DNA from 2 places in the Priestia sp. D3YE.R1 genome. Region 1 is predicted to be linked to the other one. Evidence: a T-box and tRNA genes for the amino acid it is inferred to sense, from the RefSeq annotation. Region 1 holds a T-box; the other holds one or more tRNA genes.
What was found. A T-box is a leader RNA that pairs with one kind of tRNA and senses whether it is charged. The one in region 1 lies ahead of ileS (isoleucine--tRNA ligase), so its partner is inferred to be a tRNA-Ile.
Positions count from the first base shown of each region.

Region 2: it has a tRNA-Ile gene. The T-box ahead of ileS (isoleucine--tRNA ligase) is inferred to sense a tRNA for this amino acid. The anticodon was not compared.

Region 1 is NZ_JBLTHW010000001.1:2,055,484-2,065,820, reverse strand. Features, by position in the region: gene ACOZIR_RS10940 (hypothetical protein) at 1-93, opposite strand, end outside; gene ACOZIR_RS10935 (superoxide dismutase) at 254-1,138, opposite strand; gene ACOZIR_RS10930 (hypothetical protein) at 1,278-2,108, opposite strand; gene ACOZIR_RS10925 (cupin domain-containing protein) at 2,337-3,002, shown strand; gene ACOZIR_RS10920 (hypothetical protein) at 3,056-3,298, opposite strand; gene ACOZIR_RS10915 (hypothetical protein) at 3,354-3,938, opposite strand; gene ACOZIR_RS10910 (peptidase E) at 4,023-4,730, opposite strand; gene ACOZIR_RS10905 (immunoglobulin-like domain-containing protein) at 4,837-5,340, shown strand; gene ileS (isoleucine--tRNA ligase) at 5,657-8,758, opposite strand; T-box leader at 8,811-9,052, opposite strand; gene ACOZIR_RS10895 (FAD-binding oxidoreductase) at 9,287-10,337, opposite strand, start outside.
Region 2 is NZ_JBLTHW010000001.1:374,714-385,050, forward strand. Features, by position in the region: gene ACOZIR_RS01925 (MFS transporter) at 1-1,174, shown strand, start outside; gene ACOZIR_RS01930 (DUF1189 domain-containing protein) at 1,322-2,113, opposite strand; gene ACOZIR_RS01935 (DUF456 domain-containing protein) at 2,456-2,941, shown strand; tRNA gene ACOZIR_RS01940 (tRNA-Asn) at 3,004-3,078, shown strand; tRNA gene ACOZIR_RS01945 (tRNA-Met) at 3,080-3,153, shown strand; tRNA gene ACOZIR_RS01950 (tRNA-Asn) at 3,194-3,268, shown strand; tRNA gene ACOZIR_RS01955 (tRNA-Ile) at 3,272-3,348, shown strand; tRNA gene ACOZIR_RS01960 (tRNA-Ser) at 3,360-3,452, shown strand; gene sodA (superoxide dismutase SodA) at 3,650-4,258, shown strand; gene ACOZIR_RS01970 (MFS transporter) at 4,388-5,665, shown strand; gene ACOZIR_RS01975 (peptidoglycan D,D-transpeptidase FtsI family protein) at 5,827-8,004, shown strand; gene pstB (phosphate ABC transporter ATP-binding protein PstB) at 8,454-9,251, shown strand; gene phoU (phosphate signaling complex protein PhoU) at 9,274-9,933, shown strand; gene ACOZIR_RS01990 (DUF4912 domain-containing protein) at 10,127-10,337, shown strand, end outside.

The sequences.
Region 1 (10,337 bases):
GGTGGCCGATGAGCCTCCTCGTCGCTTGCGCTCCTGCGGGGTCTCATCTATTCCACTATTTCCGCAGGAGTCTTCGTCTTGCTCTCCAATCAACTGCTAGAAGCGTATACATATATCAACCGCCATAACAATAAAAAATCCGAACGCGTTGGATTCTCCATCAAGAATCTCAATTCATCGTTCGGATTTCCCTTCAACTAAAATGCTTTTATCATAGCCTTTTTATTTAAAATTAAAATACCTGCAATACTTGTTAATACGGCTGCCACTGAAGCATTCGAGCTGCCTCAAACCTTTTTTCTACATTCGGCCAGTAAACGATTTTCCACCAATTATCAACGTATGGATCACGTTCATTTTTGTACTGTAAATAATATGCGTGTTCCCATACGTCTAATACGAGCAGCGGAATCGTATCCCACTGCGTGAGAAGCTGATGGCGCTCAGCTTGCAGAACTTCAAGCTTTCGCGAACGCGGCGACCATACTAAGATTGCCCAGCCAACACCTTCTACTTTTTTAGCAGCTTGAGAAAAGTGCATCATAAACTTCTCATAGCTGCCAAAGTCTTTTTGAAGCTGCTGCAGCAGCTGTCGTCTCGGTCGTCCTCCTCCTTCTGGACTCATAATCTCCCAAAAGATTGTGTGTAAGTAATGACCGGAGCCATGAAAAGAAGCTTCCCGTTCCCAATGTTTTATGAGGTCAAAATTGTTTGTGTTACGGGCTTGCTGAAGCATGAGCTCTGCTTTATTTAATCCATCGACATAGCTTTGGTGATGCTTGCTGTGATGAAGACGCATAATTTCCCGGTTAATATACGGTTCAAGAGCTGAATAGCTATAGCCAAGCGGCGGCAGCTCGTGCTGTCCTGGCGCTATCGATTCTCGCTCCCTGCCATCGTCTCCAAGCCGCTCTTTTAAAACTTTATCAATATGCCGCACTGCATTATTGATTTCTTCTAACGTATATTCGTTGACATCTTCTTCGCTTAAATATTCAAGAACGTCTTCTTGCGTGCGCGTTATATATGACGTTATATCTACTTCTGTAATGGCTTCTTCAAATACAGGATCACATACTTGTTCAAGCCAGGTCTGAACTTCCATCAAGTATCTTTTTCTCTCATCTTGATCGGCCATACTTCCCCTCCTTACACCTCATCTTCACTATCATATTCAAAAGAAAAAGCAACATAACTTCCTACTTGTATCTATTGAGGTAGAAAATTCGACATAAAAAAGCAAGAGCTCCTTAAAGGATAAACTCTTGCCTTTTTTCTTATATCTTCTTCGCCATATTCACATAATCAATCGTTTCTTGCTTACTAACAGCTGCATGCTTCAGCTTTGGGTCATAATAGAGCTCCACTTTTATATTATTGATTTCACAGTCGTCTGGCATGTCCTGCAAATCCGTTAAAAACGGCAGCAAGTGATTGTTCATATCGTATTCAAACGCCCCGTTTTGCAAGTAATACACCTTTGGCACATAGTTAATATGGCGAAAAAACTTCACTACGTTGATTCTCTCACCGTATGAGGCGATCACTTCCTCTTCCGTCAGGTTAGGATAAGATAAATTAAACACCTGTTGAACCGGTGTTTTTAGCCACTTGGTCAAGCACGTCTGCGGATTATTGACAAGCGCTTTTGCTCCTTTTACGTACCCCGCTAAAAACATTGACATAAAGCCGCCGCCTGAAGATCCGTAAAACAATACGTTAGACGAATTCACCTGTGCTTTTTTCATGAACTTTTCAATTAAAACCGCAATGTCTTTTAAATAAAAACGATCGCTTGTCCCTTGTCCCCACGCAAGCGACACCTTTCCTAAATAAAGCGTAGGATCGTTATAGTAAATAATTGAATCTTGAAATTCATTCATCCACGAATGGCGCTGAAAATACGGAGGTCCTGCCGGCATTTCTTGACTTGCTCCTCCTCCTGAACCAAACACAAGCAAATGAGAAGACTCTTTTTTTAATCTCACCAAAAACTCAAACAGCACTCCGTTCCACTCGACTCCTACTAAAATGGGCTTATCAAACGGCAGCTGAAGTTCATCCAGCTTTTCATACGTACTCTTTATTTTTTCATATTGATCAAGCAACAGCTCTGCAACTCACTTTCCTTAAAATGATCCGTCTCATGCGTCTGACATTGATCATGGCTCTGTAAAAAAAGAACCTGTTACAGTGTATGAAACAAACAAAGAAGAGTTTGTACAATTTGGTAAAAAATGATGGTTTCCTCTCTTTTTACTGGGCTATTGTCACAATTTTTTCTTCCTTACATACGATACATCACCTTAAAAATTGTAAATAGGAGCTGAATGTTTATGCCAACATCCTATATGGATTACAATAATCCAAACGTACAATACTTTTCTGATGTGAACAAAAACAGACTCAATACGCGCAATGATGAAAACTATATTAACCGGCTAGGAAGAGATGTGCTAAATACTCTTGGAAACGTATCGTTACTCGATATTTACTTAAGCAAAAGCCGCGTGGTCGAACCGCACTATCATCAAAATGCCGCTGAGCTTGTTTACTGTATTTCAGGCTCAGCCGTCGTTTCATTAATCAATCCGTTTAACAACGAAGTCACAAATATTCCGATTACTCCCGGTCAAGTAGCCAATATCCCTCAAGGCTGGTGGCACTGGGAGATTGCGTCTGAAGACAATACACATTTACTCGCTATTTTTGACGCTCCGTATCCGGAATACATTTTTGGATCTGATATTTTAAATAAGACGCCTATTGAAGTGCTTGCTCACACGTACTGCTTAGATCCAGAGCAGCTAAAGAAAACGCTGGCTCCGTTAAAAAATCAAACCATCGTAATTGGACCAACAGACGAATGCGGAGAAAAAGAACACTATAAAAAGAAAAAACAAGGAGGCCCCGTTCACCACCAGACTCCTCCTTATACGTATCCTCCGTCTCAGAATTCTTATTATCAACCTCAAAACCCTTATCACTATCGATCTTGGTAGAGACAAGAAACCCCGCTGCCAATGCAACGGGGTTTCTTAACGAATACATAACATTATTGTTCTTCTATATACGTGCTATGAAAGGCTGCTTCAATATATGCAACTTGGAAATGATAATGTCCAATTAAATATTTCACAATGTCCACCTGGTCGATTTTGCCGGGCTTATCGATCATCGCTTCTTTTACCATTTCTTCGAATGTACCTTGATCAAACTGTTCTTCATGGACAACAATTGTCTCAGAGTACATTTCGTCTTGTCCTTCTGAAATGCGATAGTAATACAATTTTTTCACCTCGATTTGTCTTAAGTGTATGTATACCCTTAACTACTCATTTTGAAACATTTTTTCAGCTTTCTTTTTCCGCTTTACGATAGGCTGCGGCTTTTGCTTTTACAAGCAGCCTTGTAACCCAGTACGCCACTAGCGTTATTCCTATATCAATAAGAAAAATATAAAACAAACTCATTCCTTTTCTTGAATCAATAAATTTAAAATGATGTTCAAGAGGCGCCAGTCCAAACGAAAAAACAGCGCTCAGCAGAATCGTATACAGATAAAAATTCTTTTGATGATTTGTACAATATTGATAAAGCAGCAGAAAGCCTACTGGCAAAATAGAAGCGGTAATATTCGTTGCGTTGGGAAGCAGCGGCGTTAAGAAAAACGTGTGCGTTAAATGACCGCTTCTCCCAAGTGCAATATCAATATATGCCCAAAGCATATGCACTGTGTAACCGAAGAAAAACACCTCAAAGATCCTCGTCCGGTCTACGGTAAAATACAACAACACAAGAGGAAGAACGAGTGAAGCGAGTACCACCCAAAACTGCCAGTTTCCAAAATCTGAATACTGATGCCAATACGACGATAATAACTTCTGCAGCTTATCGCTTTGTTCATGTATGTTTCCCCAGTATCGTTCATAACTCACTGAAGTAACCTCCTATATAGAGTCTCTGCTTATATATGTACGAATAATCTCCATTTTATACAGAGAAACATGGGAAGCGGCCATTTATTGCTTGTCATCACCTAAATACGTCACCAGGAGTTCATGCTCAATGACTTTACTCGCTTTTCGATTAACAGCATACGCTTTTGCTGTTGGTCTTGAGCTAACTGATGCCGATAGCTTCTCATCTTTAAAATGCAGCGCGACTCCATCATCTACAGCATAGCCTTCTTTCATTTCTCCGCTTGCCATTAACTCATGATACGAAGGTCTTCGATTGCTTTCTCCGTCGTAGTGAGGACAGTTGCTGCCGGTTAAAAACCCTAAACAGTCGATTTTAGACAGGTTGTTGTTCATTGAATCAGTGACGCCTTCTTCAAACCAGCAAATCGAACCTGCGCTTATTCCTGCTAAAATTATTCCTTTTTTATAAGCTTCCTTTAAAATTGTATCAAGTCCCCACTCTTTCCATAAAGAAAGCATATTCCTTGTATTACCGCCGCCTACATACAAAATGTCGTGCTGCATCACATATGCTTTTAAATTCATAAAGTTTTGAGAAAACAGCGATAAATGAGACGGTGTGCATATCAACTTCTCAAACGCTTCATAAAACCTTTCTATATAATTATCCGCATCTCCGCTGGCTGTAGGGATAAAACAGATTTTCGGCACATCTGTATGAGCTTGTGAAAGTATGTATTGATCCAGCAGCAAGTTATCCGGCTCCATCGAAAAACCTCCGCCGCCCATGGCTATAATTTGTCTCATTTCAATCATTCCTTTCAAAAAAGTGATATAGAAAATGTAAATTCATACTATTTCAAACAAGAAGTTTTCCGTATAATGGAAGAGTGAAAAAGGTGGTGCAAAGCTTTTGAAAATAGTACGAACACTTATACTAATACTAGGCATTTTTATTATCTTGTTTTGTATTTTTGGCTATATCGATTATAACGGTCAAAAAATGGAACTTGGAGCCAAACAAGAAAAAAACATTCCTTCTTCCATTAACACTGACGGAGGTGTCATTACGCTATCTGCTGTAAGCGAAAAATACGATAAAACGCAGTTTGGCTTTTTTGTTATCCAAAACAATTCGACGCATACCTTAACAATTCCTTATGAAAATACGGCGGATCACTTAAAAGACGGCAAGTGGTACAAAGTTGTGCTAAACGGATTGGAGTTTCCTGATAAAACTGTCACGCTAAAGCCAGGGAAATCATTCAAACAAGATATCGCAACTCCTAACTACAAAGTAGGAAAATACCGTTTTGTACAGCACTTTAAAGATGAAAACGGAAAAGAGTATGTACTAGCGGCTCCTTTTGAAATCGTTTGGCCGAGTCTTAAAAATGTTCTCGGACAGTTTGATTAAAGGTAAAAAGAGAGATTTAGAAATACCGAAATTCATCTCACCTAAAGACGAACAAATCGGGTGAATGATTAGTATGAATTGCTTGTTACCCCGCTGTTGATTTCCGTGCAAGACTTCGCTTTCCGCGGGCGGGTGCTGAGCCTCCTCGTCGCTTTCGCTCCTGCGGGGCCTCACCTGTTCCGCTTCTCCCGCAGGAGTCTTCGTCTTGCCCTCCAATCCACAGCTAGAAGCAGCTACGTTCACTATAAAAACAGAAAAAACGAACGGTTAACAAATAAACCGTTCGTACATTACTTCAACTTATCTTTGCCTCTCTTTATCGGCTCTGATTTAAAACACGAAGCACAACTTGCTTTGTTCCGACTTTTACCGTCTCTCCGTTTTTGATAGTTTCTTTCACACTGAGACTGTGCAGCAGAAGATTTTCTTGAAGCAGCGTTTCAAACTTCGCAACGGCTTCCTTCACTTCTTCGTCTCCGCTAAGCTCCAAATCAATACGTAAATTCACGGGTAAATCCAGCTTTTTACGATAGTCTTGAACCGCTCGAATTACTTCACGAGCGACTCCTTCCTGCACGAGTTCTTCGGTTAACGCCGTATCCAACACCGCAGTATACATGCCGTTTGATGCAACTGCAAAACCTTCTTTTGGCACTTTTTCAACAAGTACGTCTGCCGTTTCAAGCGTTAAGTTTTCTCCTGAAGCAAGCGTAACACTCAGCTTGCCTTGTTCAACAAACTCTTTTCCTTGCTCTTCTGAAAGGTTCTTTAATGCTTGATTGACCTCATTTACTTGTTTTCCAAACTTCGGTCCCGCCTGTTTAAAATCAAGTTTTAATACGTATGAAACCAGTTTGTCATCGTCTTGCTCCACGTTAAAGTTCTTCACATTAAGCTCATCTTTGATGACATCATGGTACGCTTCCCACTCTACATCTTCTTCCGTTACCACAAGCGAAAGACTTTGCAGAGGCTGCTTTACTTTTAACGAATGCGTATTTCGGATGCTTCGGCCTAGTTCAACTACTTGCAGCACCGCTGCCATTTCTTTTTCCAGCTTTTCGTTCACTTTCGTTTGATCATACACAGGATAGTCTGCCAAATGAACGCTTTTCCCTGTTAGATTTTCATGAACATCATCCGCAACAAACGGCGTAAACGGTGCTAATAGTTGACTTAATGTCACTAGTACTTCATGAAGCGTATCGTAAGCTGCTGCTTTTTCGCCGTCCATTCCTTCTGACCAAAAACGATCGCGGGAACGTCGCACATACCAGTTGCTTAGTTCTTCAATAAATGCTGCGATTTCACGAGCGGCGCTTGTAAACCCGTAATCTTCAAGATATGCTGTTGCTCGCTTAACCGTACTATGCAAACGTGAAAGAATCCACTTATCCAATTTTGTTTTTTTCAATTCATACGTTTGCTCAGGGTTATAGCCGTCAAGCTTGGCGTACAGAACGTAAAAGCCGTACACGTTCACAAGCGTATCAATAACTTTTGATTTCGCTTCTTGCACGACCCGCTCTGAAAATTTCTTCGGATTCCAAGGTGCACTGTCTGCTAAAAGCGCCCATCTAAGCGCATCCGCACCAAATGTATGAATAAGATCAACAGGGTCTAGCGCATTTCCTTTACTTTTAGACATCTTTTGACCGTTTTCATCTAACACGTGGCCAAGAGACAAAACGCGCTTATAAGGCGCTTTTCCAGTAAAGAGCGTTGAAACTGCCATCAAGCTGTAAAACCAGCCGCGCGTTTGATCAATTCCTTCTGCGATAACGTCTGCCGGAAACTGCTTTTGAAACAGTTCATTATTTTCAAACGGATAGTGATACTGCGCAAACGGCATCGACCCGCTGTCAAACCAAACGTCAATCACTTCCGGCGTTCGCTTCATTTCTCCGCTGCAGACCGGACACGTTAGCTGCACGTCATCTACATAAGGCTTATGCAGTTCAATGCTGTCATCCACGGAATGAGACGCATGTTTCTGAAGCTCTTTGATGCTTTTTGGAGCTACTTGATGCTGACATTCTTCGCATTCCCATACGTTCAGCGGCGTTCCCCAGTAGCGCTTTCTGCTGATGTTCCAGTCCACCATATTTTCCAAAAAGTTGCCAAATCGACCGTGCTTGATATGATCCGGGTACCACTTCACGCTTTCATTATTTTTCAAAAATTGTTCTTTTGACGCCGTCGTTTGGATAAACCAGCTTTCATTTGCGTAATAAAGAAGCGGCGAGTCACATCTCCAGCAAAACGGATAGCTATGCTCATGCTTTTCTTTATGATACAGCACGTCTTGATTTGCTAAGTAGCGAACGATATCAACGTCGCAGTCTTTTACAAAACGCCCTTGAAACGGCGGCACTTCAGATGTGTACTGCCCTTTTTCATCCACTACGTTCACAAATGAAAAGCCGTTTTCTTTTACAACTCTGTAATCATCTTCACCGTAAGCAGGTGCTAAATGAACAACGCCCGTTCCGCTTTGGTCCGTTACATAATCAGCCGTCACGACTTCATGACCTTTTTCAACGTTCACAAAATCAAACGGCGGCTCATACGACATCCCTTTTAACTCATTTCCTTTATGATGAGATAAAACGCTATATTCTCCTTTTAACACTTTGTCTGCGAGCGCTTCTGCCACTATATACACGCTGCCGCCTTGCTCGGCGCGCACGTAGTTCATTTCTTCATGCACCGCAAGCGCCACGTTTGATGGAAGCGTCCAAGGCGTTGTCGTCCAACCTAAAAAATACTCATTATCGCGGTTTTTCACTTTAAATTTCACCGTTACCGTTAAATCTTTTACATCTTTATACCCTTGCGCTACTTCATGCGAACTTAATGACGTTTGACAGCTCGGGCAGTAAGGTGATACGCGGTGGCCTTTATAAAGAAGTCCTTTGTCATGAATCGTGCCAAGCACGTTCCATACGCTTTCAATGTATGAATTCTCCAAGGTGATGTAAGGGTCTTCCATATCAACCCAATAGCCAAGCTGCTCCGTGAACGTGCGCCACTGCTTTTCATACACAAACACACTTTCCTTACACTTGTTAATAAAAGCTTCTACGCCGTATTTTTCAATATCATGCTTTCCTGAAATTCCGAGCTGCTTTTCAACACCGAGCTCAACCGGAAGTCCGTGCGTATCCCAGCCTGCTTTTCGGATCACTTGATGCCCTGTCATCGTCTTATAACGAGCCACAACGTCTTTAATGGTACGGCCAAGCGCGTGCCCGACATGAGGAAGACCGTTTGCTGTCGGAGGCCCTTCATAAAATACAAACGAAGGATGCCCTTCTCGGTTTTGAACCGACTGCTGAAACACATTTCCCTTTTGCCACTGCTGCTGGATACGCTGTTCGCGCTCTTGCGAAGACTCCCTTACATTCACTTCTTTCATGTGATACCACTCCTTTTAAAGTTAAAAGCACACAAAGAAACCCGTCCCTATGACTAGGGACGGGTTTTAACCGCGGTACCACCCTGGCTTCTATTGATCCGTTCATCAATAGCACTCAGCAACGTACAATCATACGCGTTCTTTTTAACGGTAGACTACCGTTCAAACTTACTTATAGTTCAGTTTGACTTCTCAGAGAGGATATTCCCCTGCCGCTTGAACACTGGCTTTCAGCTATCACCAGCTCTCTGTGGAACAAACTTGCAGCGTACTGATTCTCTTCAACGAATTTGTGTGCTTTTATTAGTAGCTATTGTATGCGGTTTGGAAGGGAATGTCAATGTTTATGAAATTTATGTATGTTTCTCGTATAATGCAAGCGTCTATTGATAAAATAACTGCTTGCCACTGTGCGCTATAATATTTTCTGCCTTTTTCACGTTCTTAGGAAAAGAAGATGAAATAGACACAAAAACCCATCTCCTTTAAGATGGGTATTGTTTGGCCCTCCAACTTGAAAGATGATCTTTAAAACCAGTTAATAAACGGCGGGATGCTTTGAGGGAAATGAAATAGATTGCACGGGTCATATGCTCGTTTCACTTCTCGAAGCTTTTTAAAATTCTCTCCATAATACGCCGTTGGCCAATCTCTGATGAACCGGTCCGGCCAGTTCACATAATCTCCAGTTGTATATCTCGATAAAGCATTCCTTAAGTCTTCAATCCAGCGAATGTTTGCTCTCTCTTCTGAAGGATGGCTCCATGTAGCAAGGTACTCCTGTGCGATAACAGCATCTCTATAATAGAAGGCCGTTTCATTAGAGCCAACTTCCTCCACTGCTCCTCCAAGAGATTGGTGCCAAATACTAGATTTTTCATTCGGAGCATTTTCTAAAAGATGCTTCATTGTTAAAATGGCCTCTTTTGGAAAAGGTTTATTAAGAAAAGAGCCTGACCTTTTTCGAGGAGCGGGTTGGTTTCCGCTCGGATCGTCAAAAAATTGTACAGCTTCAATATATGAAACTTCCTTTATTACTACTTTTTTAGGACAACCAACATCTATTAAAGGCTGCAGAAGTTCCTTTAACTTGAATGATGAACCAACGAACTCACCTTGAGCGATAATCTGATTTGCTTCTTTCGATTTTAACTCAATCTCCGAAGTTAAGCGCTTATCGGTATTGGTGGCCCAGTGCTGCCATGCATCAAAAGCAGCTTCAAAATCTTCCCACTCCCATGCAATTGAAAAGATTGACACCTTTGAGATAGGCTGCACCTTGAATGTAAGGGACGTAACAATACCAAAGTTTCCGCCCCCACCGCCACAACAAGCCCAAAAGAGATCACTGTTGTGATTTTTATTTGCCTTAATGAGTTCAACTTCTCGCTGTTCATTTACTATGGCCATTTCAACTTCAAGCAAATTATCACAGGTAAGCCCAAACAACCTTGATAACATCCCAATTCCTCCGCCAAGCACAAGGCCTACAAGACCTACACTGCTTTCCGTTCCTGCAGGGATAGTCGTTCCTTTTTTCCATAATTCATTATATACTTTCCCTAGATTAGCTCCTGCT
Region 2 (10,337 bases), 1.7 Mb from region 1:
ATTGCCTTTAATCATGGTGCTGGGAAATTCCATGCTCATTCCTCTGCTGCCGAGCATTCAAAAGTCACTTCACTTAAGCGGAGTTCAAACCAGTTTAATACTGAGTGCATTTTCGATTCCAGCCGCATTGTGTATCCCTGCTGTAGGGATTTTATCAGACCGGTATGGGCGTAAAAAGTTAATCATATATTCACTCATCATGATGATAATAGGTAGTGTCATCGCTGCTAGTAGTGCTTCATTCTCTTCTGGAAGCTTTGCTGTGTTGATGGCTGGCAGAGTGATTCAAGGGATTGGAGCTGCAGGTACTACAACGTTAGCAATGGCATTAACTGGAGATGTATTTACAGGGGAAAAAAGAGCAAAAGTCCTCGGGATTTTAGAAGTATATAACGGAGCTGGAAAAGCGGTTGCGCCTATAATTGGAGCATCGGCAGCACTCGTCGTATGGTATGCCGCATTTTTGGTCTATCCTTTAGCTGCAGGCGCTGCTTTAGTAGGTATAGCGATGTATGTGAGAGAAGCGAAAACAGGTTCGGATTCAGTATCTGTTGGAAAGTATTTAAAGAGAGCTATTGGGATTGTTTATGATAAAAGAAAATCGCTTTTTCCTTTATTCTTTGTCGGGGGATTGGGGTTGTTTTTATTATTTGGCATTTTATATTATTTATCTTTTTTAATAGAGGAAACGTATCATATAGACGGTTTTTTCAAAGGAACCGCTTTTTTATTTCCTCTTGGCGCGATGACCATCGTTTCTTATTGGACCGGTCAGCGAATCAAAACAGATGTAGAGCTCATGAAAAAATTGATGATAGTAGGAATGATTCTTTTATTCGTAATGTTTGGAGTATTAACGATGATTTACACGCTTCCTGTGCTGATGTTTTGTTTGACAGTTGCCTTTGGCGGCTTAGGATTTGTTCTTCCGTGTATTAATATGATGATTACTTCAGCAGCTTCAGACGAAGAAAGAGGGTTTATTGTATCCATTTATGGAACGGTGAGATTTTTAGGAGTGGCGTTGGGACCTGTTGTTTTTGAAGTGTGGATGCATACTGAAAGGCTGATGTTTATTTATAGCTTTCTACTGCTCGCAGCAGGAGGGTTATGGGTTTTGTATCAGTTGAAAATTCTTTCTTCTGCAATGGGAAGAAAAGTTGTACAGAAATAAAGAGGCTGAGACTTAACTAAATCACTCCAATCACCAGCTAGAAGCATCTACATACATGAAAACCGCGTTCACCATATCAATAAAAAAATCCGAACGAGTTGAATTCTCTATCAAGAATCTAGAGTCCTCGTTTGGATTTTCCTTCAACTAAAATACGTTTGTCCCAGCCTCTTTATTAGGTTTTACCTTTTTTCTTATAGGAATCCTTGTGACGAGCAATAAGTAAATGAAGAACGTTCCTATCCAGTAAAGAGAGCTGTGCGTTGCTAGAGACAAAGAAAAAGCTTCAAAAAGCGTATAAAGCAGTGTGAAGGTTACCGTACTATAAGCGCTCAGTGCCCATAGCTGCTTAAAAGGAATCTGGTTTTTGGTAATGAGTCCAATCAGCTTTCCAAGATAAGCAAGGCAGGTAATAGAAAGGAAGCTTAGTCCAGCTGTTAATACGTACAGTAAAAGCATAGCGATAGGGACAAGTATGTATAAAGAAAATTTTTGTTCGTGCAGCAAGTTTAACAGTTCATTTTTATCTTTATGATGCCAGTTTAGCAACTCATATGAATACGTTTGTGTTTGTGAATTAGTCGTGATATATATTCCATCCTTTAAAAAACCAATTGCATGAGCAGGGGAATGAAACCGTTCAATAGACTGTGAGGGGTTTAAGATAAAAGCGGTACCGTTTACTTTTTTTGTGAAAGGTTGACTTGACGTAAGCTGTGAATTTGAGATAGCAAAAGAAGAAACAGATTTCGGGAGATCTGTAGTAGCGATATGATAGCCGTTTACAATCGTCAAAGCCATAAAGAAAAATGTAGGCAGCAAAGAAATGAATGTTAAAAACAGCACAAAGCCAATTGTTTTATTCGTATGCTCAAAGCGAAGCGATCTTATTTTTTGGAAGGAAGTAAAACTCCATGCCATCTTTTTCAGCATGCTCATTGTAAAGCCTCCTATTATTAAAAATTCTGATTATAACCTATTTTATAGCGAAAATTTAAGGTTTACAATAGATTTTAGAAACCGTTACCAATTACAATGATACGATGGAGCGCTTTGTTAAAAGCATATCTTTATATGTACAGATTTTGCTGTCATTGTTTTTGGAGATATTACCGGCAGCTTGAGGACCGTGCTGTTAATATTGCAGTGGTACACTCGAAAATCGTTATCTGAAGACGTATTCGAAAGTAAAATAAAGGAAGGTCTCGTGGTGCAAGGTCTTTCTTTATAGGAGTGGTTATTGTATGATAAATAGTAATAATAAAAAGGATAGGTGCGGGCATGGCTATTTTATGTTGGGCATTAGTTATCATTAGCTTTGTTGTATCGTTTATTGGGTTGGTTTATCCCATCATCCCAAGCGTGCTGTTTGTAGCTCTAGGATTTGTTATATACGGTTTATTTTATGATTTTAGCTCCTATAGCTGGTTATTTTGGGTGATACAAGGATTGTTAGTTGTCGCACTTTTTTTAGCAGACTATATAGCTAATATTATTGGTGTAAAAAAATTCGGAGGCACTAAAGCAGGCGTTTGGGGAAGCACAGTTGGGCTGCTTGTGGGTCCGTTTGTTATTCCGGGATTTGGGATTATTTTAGGGCCGTTTATCGGAGCGATTGTAGGAGAACTGATTGTTCATCGGACCACAATTAGCAACGCAGTAAAAATTGGAGTAGGTTCGGTTATTGGCTTTTTTAGTGGCGCTATCTCGAAAGGATTTATTCAACTGTTGATGATTGCCTATTTTTTATATGCTGTTTTAAAATAATATATTGACTTTAGGCCAAAAACATGTTAAATTTTTAATGTCGCTAGTAAATGTTATATTGTTCCACAGTAGCTCAGTGGTAGAGCTATCGGCTGTTAACCGATCGGTCGTAGGTTCGAGTCCTACCTGTGGAGCCATGGCGGTGTAGCTCAGCTGGCTAGAGCGTACGGTTCATACCCGTGAGGTCGGGGGTTCGATCCCCTCCGCCGCTATTTTTCAATTTACGTTTGTGACATACATAATTCATATTGTTCCACAGTAGCTCAGTGGTAGAGCTATCGGCTGTTAACCGATCGGTCGTAGGTTCGAGTCCTACCTGTGGAGCCATGTGGACCCTTAGCTCAGCTGGTTAGAGCAGACGGCTCATAACCGTCCGGTCGCAGGTTCGAGTCCTGCAGGGTCCACCATTTATAGGGTTGGAGGAATACCCAAGTCCGGCTGAAGGGATCGGTCTTGAAAACCGACAGGGGTGTTAAAGCCCGCGGGGGTTCGAATCCCTCTTCCTCCGCCATACTATTGTCTATTCAAAGCTTCTTTTGAGAAAAAGAAGCTTTTTTTATGTTTAAAAGAATAGCGAATGGGAATTAGGTAAATATAAATCATGGATTAGGTACTTTTTATTTGAAACAGTAGGGTAAATTTGCTAATCTAAACGTATATGGTGCTTTTGCGCCAAAATGCTTACATATTTTGAAGGAGGAATTATTCATGGCTTACAAATTACCAGAACTACCTTATGCATACGATGCACTGGAACCACATATCGACAAAGAAACAATGAATATTCACCACACAAAACATCACAACACATATGTTACAAACCTAAACGCTGCTGTTGAAGGCAAAGCGGATTTAGAAAGCAAAAGTATTGAAGAGTTAATTTCAAACTTAGATGCTGTTCCTGAAGATATCCGTACAGCAGTACGCAATAACGGTGGCGGTCATGCCAACCACTCATTATTTTGGACAATCCTTTGCCCTAACGGCGGCGGTGCTCCAACTGGTGAATTAGCAGACGCTATCGCTAGCAAATTCGGAAGCTTTGATCAATTCAAAGAAGAATTTGCAAATGCAGCTAAAACTCGCTTCGGTTCTGGCTGGGCTTGGTTAGTTGTAAATAACGGCGAATTAGAAGTAACAAGCACACCAAACCAAGATAGCCCATTAATGGAAGGCAAAACGCCAATTCTTGGTCTAGACGTTTGGGAGCACGCTTACTACTTAAATTATCAAAACCGCCGTCCAGATTACATTTCAGCATTCTTTAATGTTGTAAAATGGGACGAAGTTGCTAAGCGTTACGACGCTGCAAAATAAGCTGAAGACGTATTTAAGAGCCAGTAAAGTAATTATTACCTTTACTGGCTTTTTTGTTTTCCAATTCTTTTACATATCTCCTTTTCTTTTTCACACACTAGGTGTAGAAGAGAAAAGGAGTTTTTTGATATGCCTTTATTAAAAAAAGTAGTTGGAGATGTAGAAGTTAGTAAAGATTTACTTTTGCTTTTAATTATAGGCGGTCTTTACGCCTTGGCTATTTCAATTTCCAATTCGTTTGTTAACATTTATCTGTGGAAACAATCAGGCGAATTTTCGGATCTCGCTATTTATAATTTAGCGGTAGTGGTGCTTCAGCCGCTTACGTTTATTTTAGCAGGTAAATGGGCCAAACGAATTGACCGGGTTGTGGTTTTAAGGTTAGGCGTATCTTTTTTGGCTGTTTTTTATATCGCTGTATTAGTCAGTGGAGCTAACGCAGCCGAGTATTTAGTATTGCTTGGTGGACTGCTAGGGATAGGATATGGCTTTTATTGGCTCGCTTTTAATGTGCTAACTTTTGAAATTACTGAACCCGATACAAGAGACTTTTTTAACGGATTTTTAGGGATCTTAAACTCTTTTGCAGGGATGATTGGTCCTTTAGGAGCGGGCTTCGTTATTTCCGCTTTGTATGAATCACTTGGGTATAAAATTGTGTTTGGTGTATCTCTGCTATTGTTTGTCGGTGCCGTTGTGCTTAGTTTTTTTATTACAAGACGCGCAGCTGAGGGAGTATACAAATTTAAAGAAGTATGGGCTGAACGAAAAGTCAACAAAGACTGGAATCGAATATTGCAGGCTCATTTCTTTCAAGGATTGCGTGAAGGTACGTTCATTTTTGTCGTATCCGTCATGGTATTTATTACAACAGGAAGTGAATTAGCTTTAGGAACTTATGGACTGGTGAATTCAGCGGTTGCATTTGTAGGATACTATGTAGCCTCAAGGTTTATTAAGCAAAAAAATCGCCTTCGATTTATCTTCACGGGGGGCCTCCTTCTCTATGGCGCAGTCTTTTTGCTTATCTTTAACTTATCGTATCCAAAGTTAATTATATATGCTGTTTGCATTGCCATTGCCTATCCTATTTTGTTGGTTCCATTTATCTCTCTAACGTACGATGTAATTGGACGGGCAAAAGACGTTGTTTCAAAAAGAATTGAATACATTGTTGTCAGAGAAGTATTTCTTAATATTGGGCGCGTCGTTTCCATATCTTTATTTTTAATAGCTGTGCTATTTTTTGATGAAGCAAAAAGCATTCCCATTTTATTAGCTATTGTTGGAGCTGGGCATACGATCATTTATTTTTGTGTGAGACATATCTCACAGCCTCTGCACAAAAAAGAAACGACTGTTACTCCTCCAGTATTAAATGAAGGAGACGGAGAGTCTCCAGCGTAGAGTATTGTCAGCTCCTTCATTTGTACTATGGAAAATGTATCGCTTTTCTTTTAGAATAAATACGTTGTGTAAATAGGCACCTGCCAGGTGTCTATTTATTTGCTAAATATCTGATTTTATGGTGTTATGGTATATATGTTTTATAAAGTGTAGGTGTTGGTATGAAAAAGAAAAAAAGAAGAAAAAGTCACGTGCCTTTTCGTGTGAACTTACTTTTCTTGACCGTATTTGCCCTATTTTCCGTATTAATTTTGCGGTTGGGACTTGTTCAAATTGTGTACGGTGAGAATTATGAACGAGAAGTCGAAAAAACACAGGACGTTACAGTCAGTACGCCTGTTCCTCGAGGGAAAATGTACGATCGGTATAACCGCGTAATTGTAGATAATACCTCTTTAAATACGATTACATATACTCGTTTTCAAGGAAACACAGCTGAAGAAAGGCTGCGCATCGCTAAAAAGTTAGCCACTATGATCGATGTTCCTTACGCCACAAATGTGATTGATATTCCAGAAAATAAAAAGAATAAAGATGCTAAAAACGTGGTAAAAATTACAGAACGCGACATGAAAGATTATTGGATTATGCTTCACCCTAAAGAAGCGGAGCAGAAAATTACGAAAGCTGATCGCAAAAAAGTTCAAGATGGTGAAATGACTGATGATGAACTGTATCAACGTCAGTTAGACCGCATTTCTAAAAAAGATTTAGAAAGTTTAAAGAATGATTTAGAAGTTCTAGCTATTAAGCGCCAAATGGAGGCAGGTTATTCTAACACCCCGCAAATTGTTAAAAGCGGTGTGACAAATGAAGAGTATGCCGTTGTAAGTGAGCACTTAGATGAACTTCCAGGTGTGGATACAACAACGTATTGGGATCGCTCATACCCAGAAAACAGCACTCTCCGTACTTTGCTTGGAAATGTATCCTCTGCCAACGAGGGTCTGCCCAAAGATAAAGTACAGTATTACTTATCAAGAGGATATAGCCGAAATGACCAAGTTGGGACGAGCTATTTAGAGAAGCAATACGAAGCTCAGCTCAGCGGTCAAAAAGAAAAAGTCCAGTATGTAACAGATGATAAAGGAAATCTCCTTGATACAATTCAAGTGTCTAAAGGCGAACGGGGCAGTGATTTAGTTTTAACTATTGATATGGAGCTTCAAAAAGCAGTAGAAAAACAAATTACGGACCAGCTTTTAGCCAAAAAGAAAATGAAAGGAACTCAGTTTTTAGACCGTGCTTTTGTAATTATGATGGATCCTCACACAGGAGAAATCTTAACAATGGCTGGTAAAAAATACACCATTGATAAGAAGACTGGGGTACCTAAAATAGAAGATTTTGCATTAGGGAATATTTCAACATCTTATACAATGGGCTCTGTTGTAAAAGGGGCAACGGTTCTGGCTGGCTTAGATTCAGGAGCTATTAAGCCAAACACAGTGTTCGTTGATGAACCGTTAAAAATTAAAGGAACACCAATTAAGAAATCAGCTGAGGCTGAGGGGTTAGGACCCTTAACGTATTCATCCGCGTTAAAATATTCATCCAACGTATTTATGTTTAAAACGGTAATGGCGATGGCTGGATTACAGTACCATAAGAACATGACTTTACCGATTAAACCTGACACATTCAGCGAACTGCGTTCGTACTACAGTCAGTTCGGCTTAGGCGTATCAACAGGCATAAACCTCGATAACGAATCAACAGGTGTACAAGGCGGAAGCAACGTTCCAGGTACAGCACTTGATTTAGGAATTGGTCAGTATGATACGTACACGCCGCTGCAGCTTGTGCAATACACTTCTGCAATAGCTAATGGAGGGTATCGCATCAAGCCGCAGCTGGTAAAAGAAATTCGAAAACCAACGATAAAGACCGATGAAATTGGCGGTACGCAGCATTCATTTGAACCTGATGTGTTAAATCGTATCACGATGAAAGAAGAATACATTAAAGATGTTCAAAATGGCTTTAAGCGCGTTACGCAGGAACAAGGCGGTACAGGGTACGCAGCTTTCCATACAGCGAACTATAATCCTGCTGGTAAATCAGGAACGGCACAAGCCTATGAGAAAAACCCAAGCGGAGGGGATCCGATTAAAGTTAATAATTCAAACTTTGTCGCCTTTGCTCCGGCAAATGACCCTGAAATTGCAGTAGCTGTCGTGGTACCATCGGCATTTGTGCCAAGTGCACCAAATACCATTACAAAAGAGCTTGCTCGTTCTGCGCTCGATACGTATTTTGATTTAAAGAAAAAAGGTGAACAACAAGTAAAAGATCAAGAAGAGAATCAACAGGCTGTCATTGCAAACGACGCCAATTAAAGAAGCTGGGAAAAAGCATATTAGTTGAAATAAGATCCGAACGACGTTGATTAAGAATCAGCTTCGTTCGGATTTTTTTATTGGTAGAGTGAACGTAGATTAAATCAATTTAGCTATGTCTCAACCTCTTCATTTTTTTAGAAATCTTTACATATATGGTTTTTTATTGAATTTAAGGGTCGTAAGAACTAGTTTTCTACCTAAAAAACACGCAGATAGACCTTCGTTTACAAAAGCTTTACATTGAATTAAAACACAATTAATAGTCGGCTATTATTCTGTAAGTGTAAGGATTAATAGGAAATGATCAAAATAAGGGGAAGCGTTTCGGCTTCTCGTATTTATTTACACTGATAGTAAACAATAGATATTAAATAGATATAGAGAGACTTTTATTGTGCTCAAAACGGTTAAAGAAGATGAAGGAGGATTATCCAATGGCAATAACAATGGAATTAACTAACAAAGAAAAAGTAAATACTCCGCAAACAAAAGAAATTGTATATAAAACAAAAGGTTTGAATTTATGGTATGGCAACACACATGCTTTGAAAAATATTGATTTAGACATTCATGCTAACGAAGTTACCGCGATCATTGGTCCATCAGGCTGCGGAAAATCAACATATATTAAAACGTTAAATCGTATGGTAGAAATGACCCCAATTGTCCGCACATCAGGTGAAATTGAGTATAGAGGAAAAAATATTTTTGATAAATCGTACCATGTGGAAGAGCTGCGCACGCAAGTAGGAATGGTTTTCCAAAAGCCAAATCCGTTCCCAAAATCTATTTATGATAATATTGCGTACGGTCCAAGGATTCATGGCGTTCGCAACAAGAAAAAACTAGATGAGATTGTTGAAAAAAGTTTACGAGGAGCAGCTATTTGGGACGAAGTTAAAGATCGTTTGAATCAAAATGCGAATGGGTTGTCAGGTGGACAACAGCAGCGTATCTGTATTGCGCGCTGCTTGGCTATTGAACCCGACGTTATTTTAATGGATGAGCCTACTTCTGCACTCGATCCAATTTCAACATTAAAAGTAGAAGAATTAGTACAAGAATTAAAGAAAGACTTCAGTATTATTATTGTTACACATAATATGCAGCAAGCGGCACGTATTTCAGATAAAACAGCATTTTTCTTAAATGGAGAAGTGGTAGAGTACGCAGAAACAGATAAAATCTTCTCAATGCCATCTGATAAACGCACAGAAGATTATATTACAGGTCGTTTCGGTTAAGACATACAAGGAGATGGGATAAGTGGTTGTACGCGAAAAGTTTCATGGTGATTTAAAGATATTACGTGAAAAATTATTAGAAATAGGGCGCTTAACGCATGAGGCGCTATCAAAATCAATTGAAGCGTTGCAAACAAGCAACGTTGAGCTGGCGCTAGAAATTATCGACGGCGATGCATACGTGGATGACTTAGAAGAAGAAATCAATGACCTAGCTATCTTGCTTATTGCAAAGCAGCAGCCGGTGGCTATCGATTTAAGACGTATCATTGTGGCAATTAAAATTGCTTCGGACGTTGAGCGTATGGCAGATTTTGCGGTTAACGTAGCAAAATCGGCTATACGAATTGGAAATGAAGAATTAATTAAGCCGTTAGAACATGTGAAGAAAATGCACGATATTTCAATTGAAATGCTGAGTCTTTCGTTAAAAGCTTATCACGAGGAAGATCTTGTTTTAGCTAAAAAAGTAGCGGAAATGGACGATGAAGTGGATGAGCTTTACGGAATAACAATCAAAGAACTTTTAAGTCTTGCTAAAGAAAAGCAGGAGGCTATGAACCAAATTACGCAGCTTTTATTTGTAGCCCGCTATTTAGAGCGTATGGCTGATCATACAACGAACGTAGCAGAAAGCGTATTTTACCTTGTGAAAGGCAAACGCTACGATTTAAACGAATAGTAGAAAAACCTCTTCTAATAAGCGAAGAGGTTTTTTTGTTAGTACATTACAATCACTATGTTTATCTTAGTTTTTAACACAAATCGACAAATTGTGTTTATTGTGGCAACTTTTTCTGAATGGTAAGATGTTAATAAGTTTATACGGCATTGATATGTAGAAAAAACAATCTAAGAAACGAAGTGATAAAACAGTGGCTCCTAATCTTATTCAAAACTTAAATGTGTGTATAGCTACTCAGCTTGACTCATCTCGTATTTATGTTCACTGGTCGTTTTCTGAGCATATTCGAGAGATGGTAGAAAGTATGTTTTCGACACGGTGGGAAGAATTGAATCTAGCTATGTGTACGTATGATATAACAGGTCTTCATTTTAACGGCCATGAATCAAACCGCTATTATA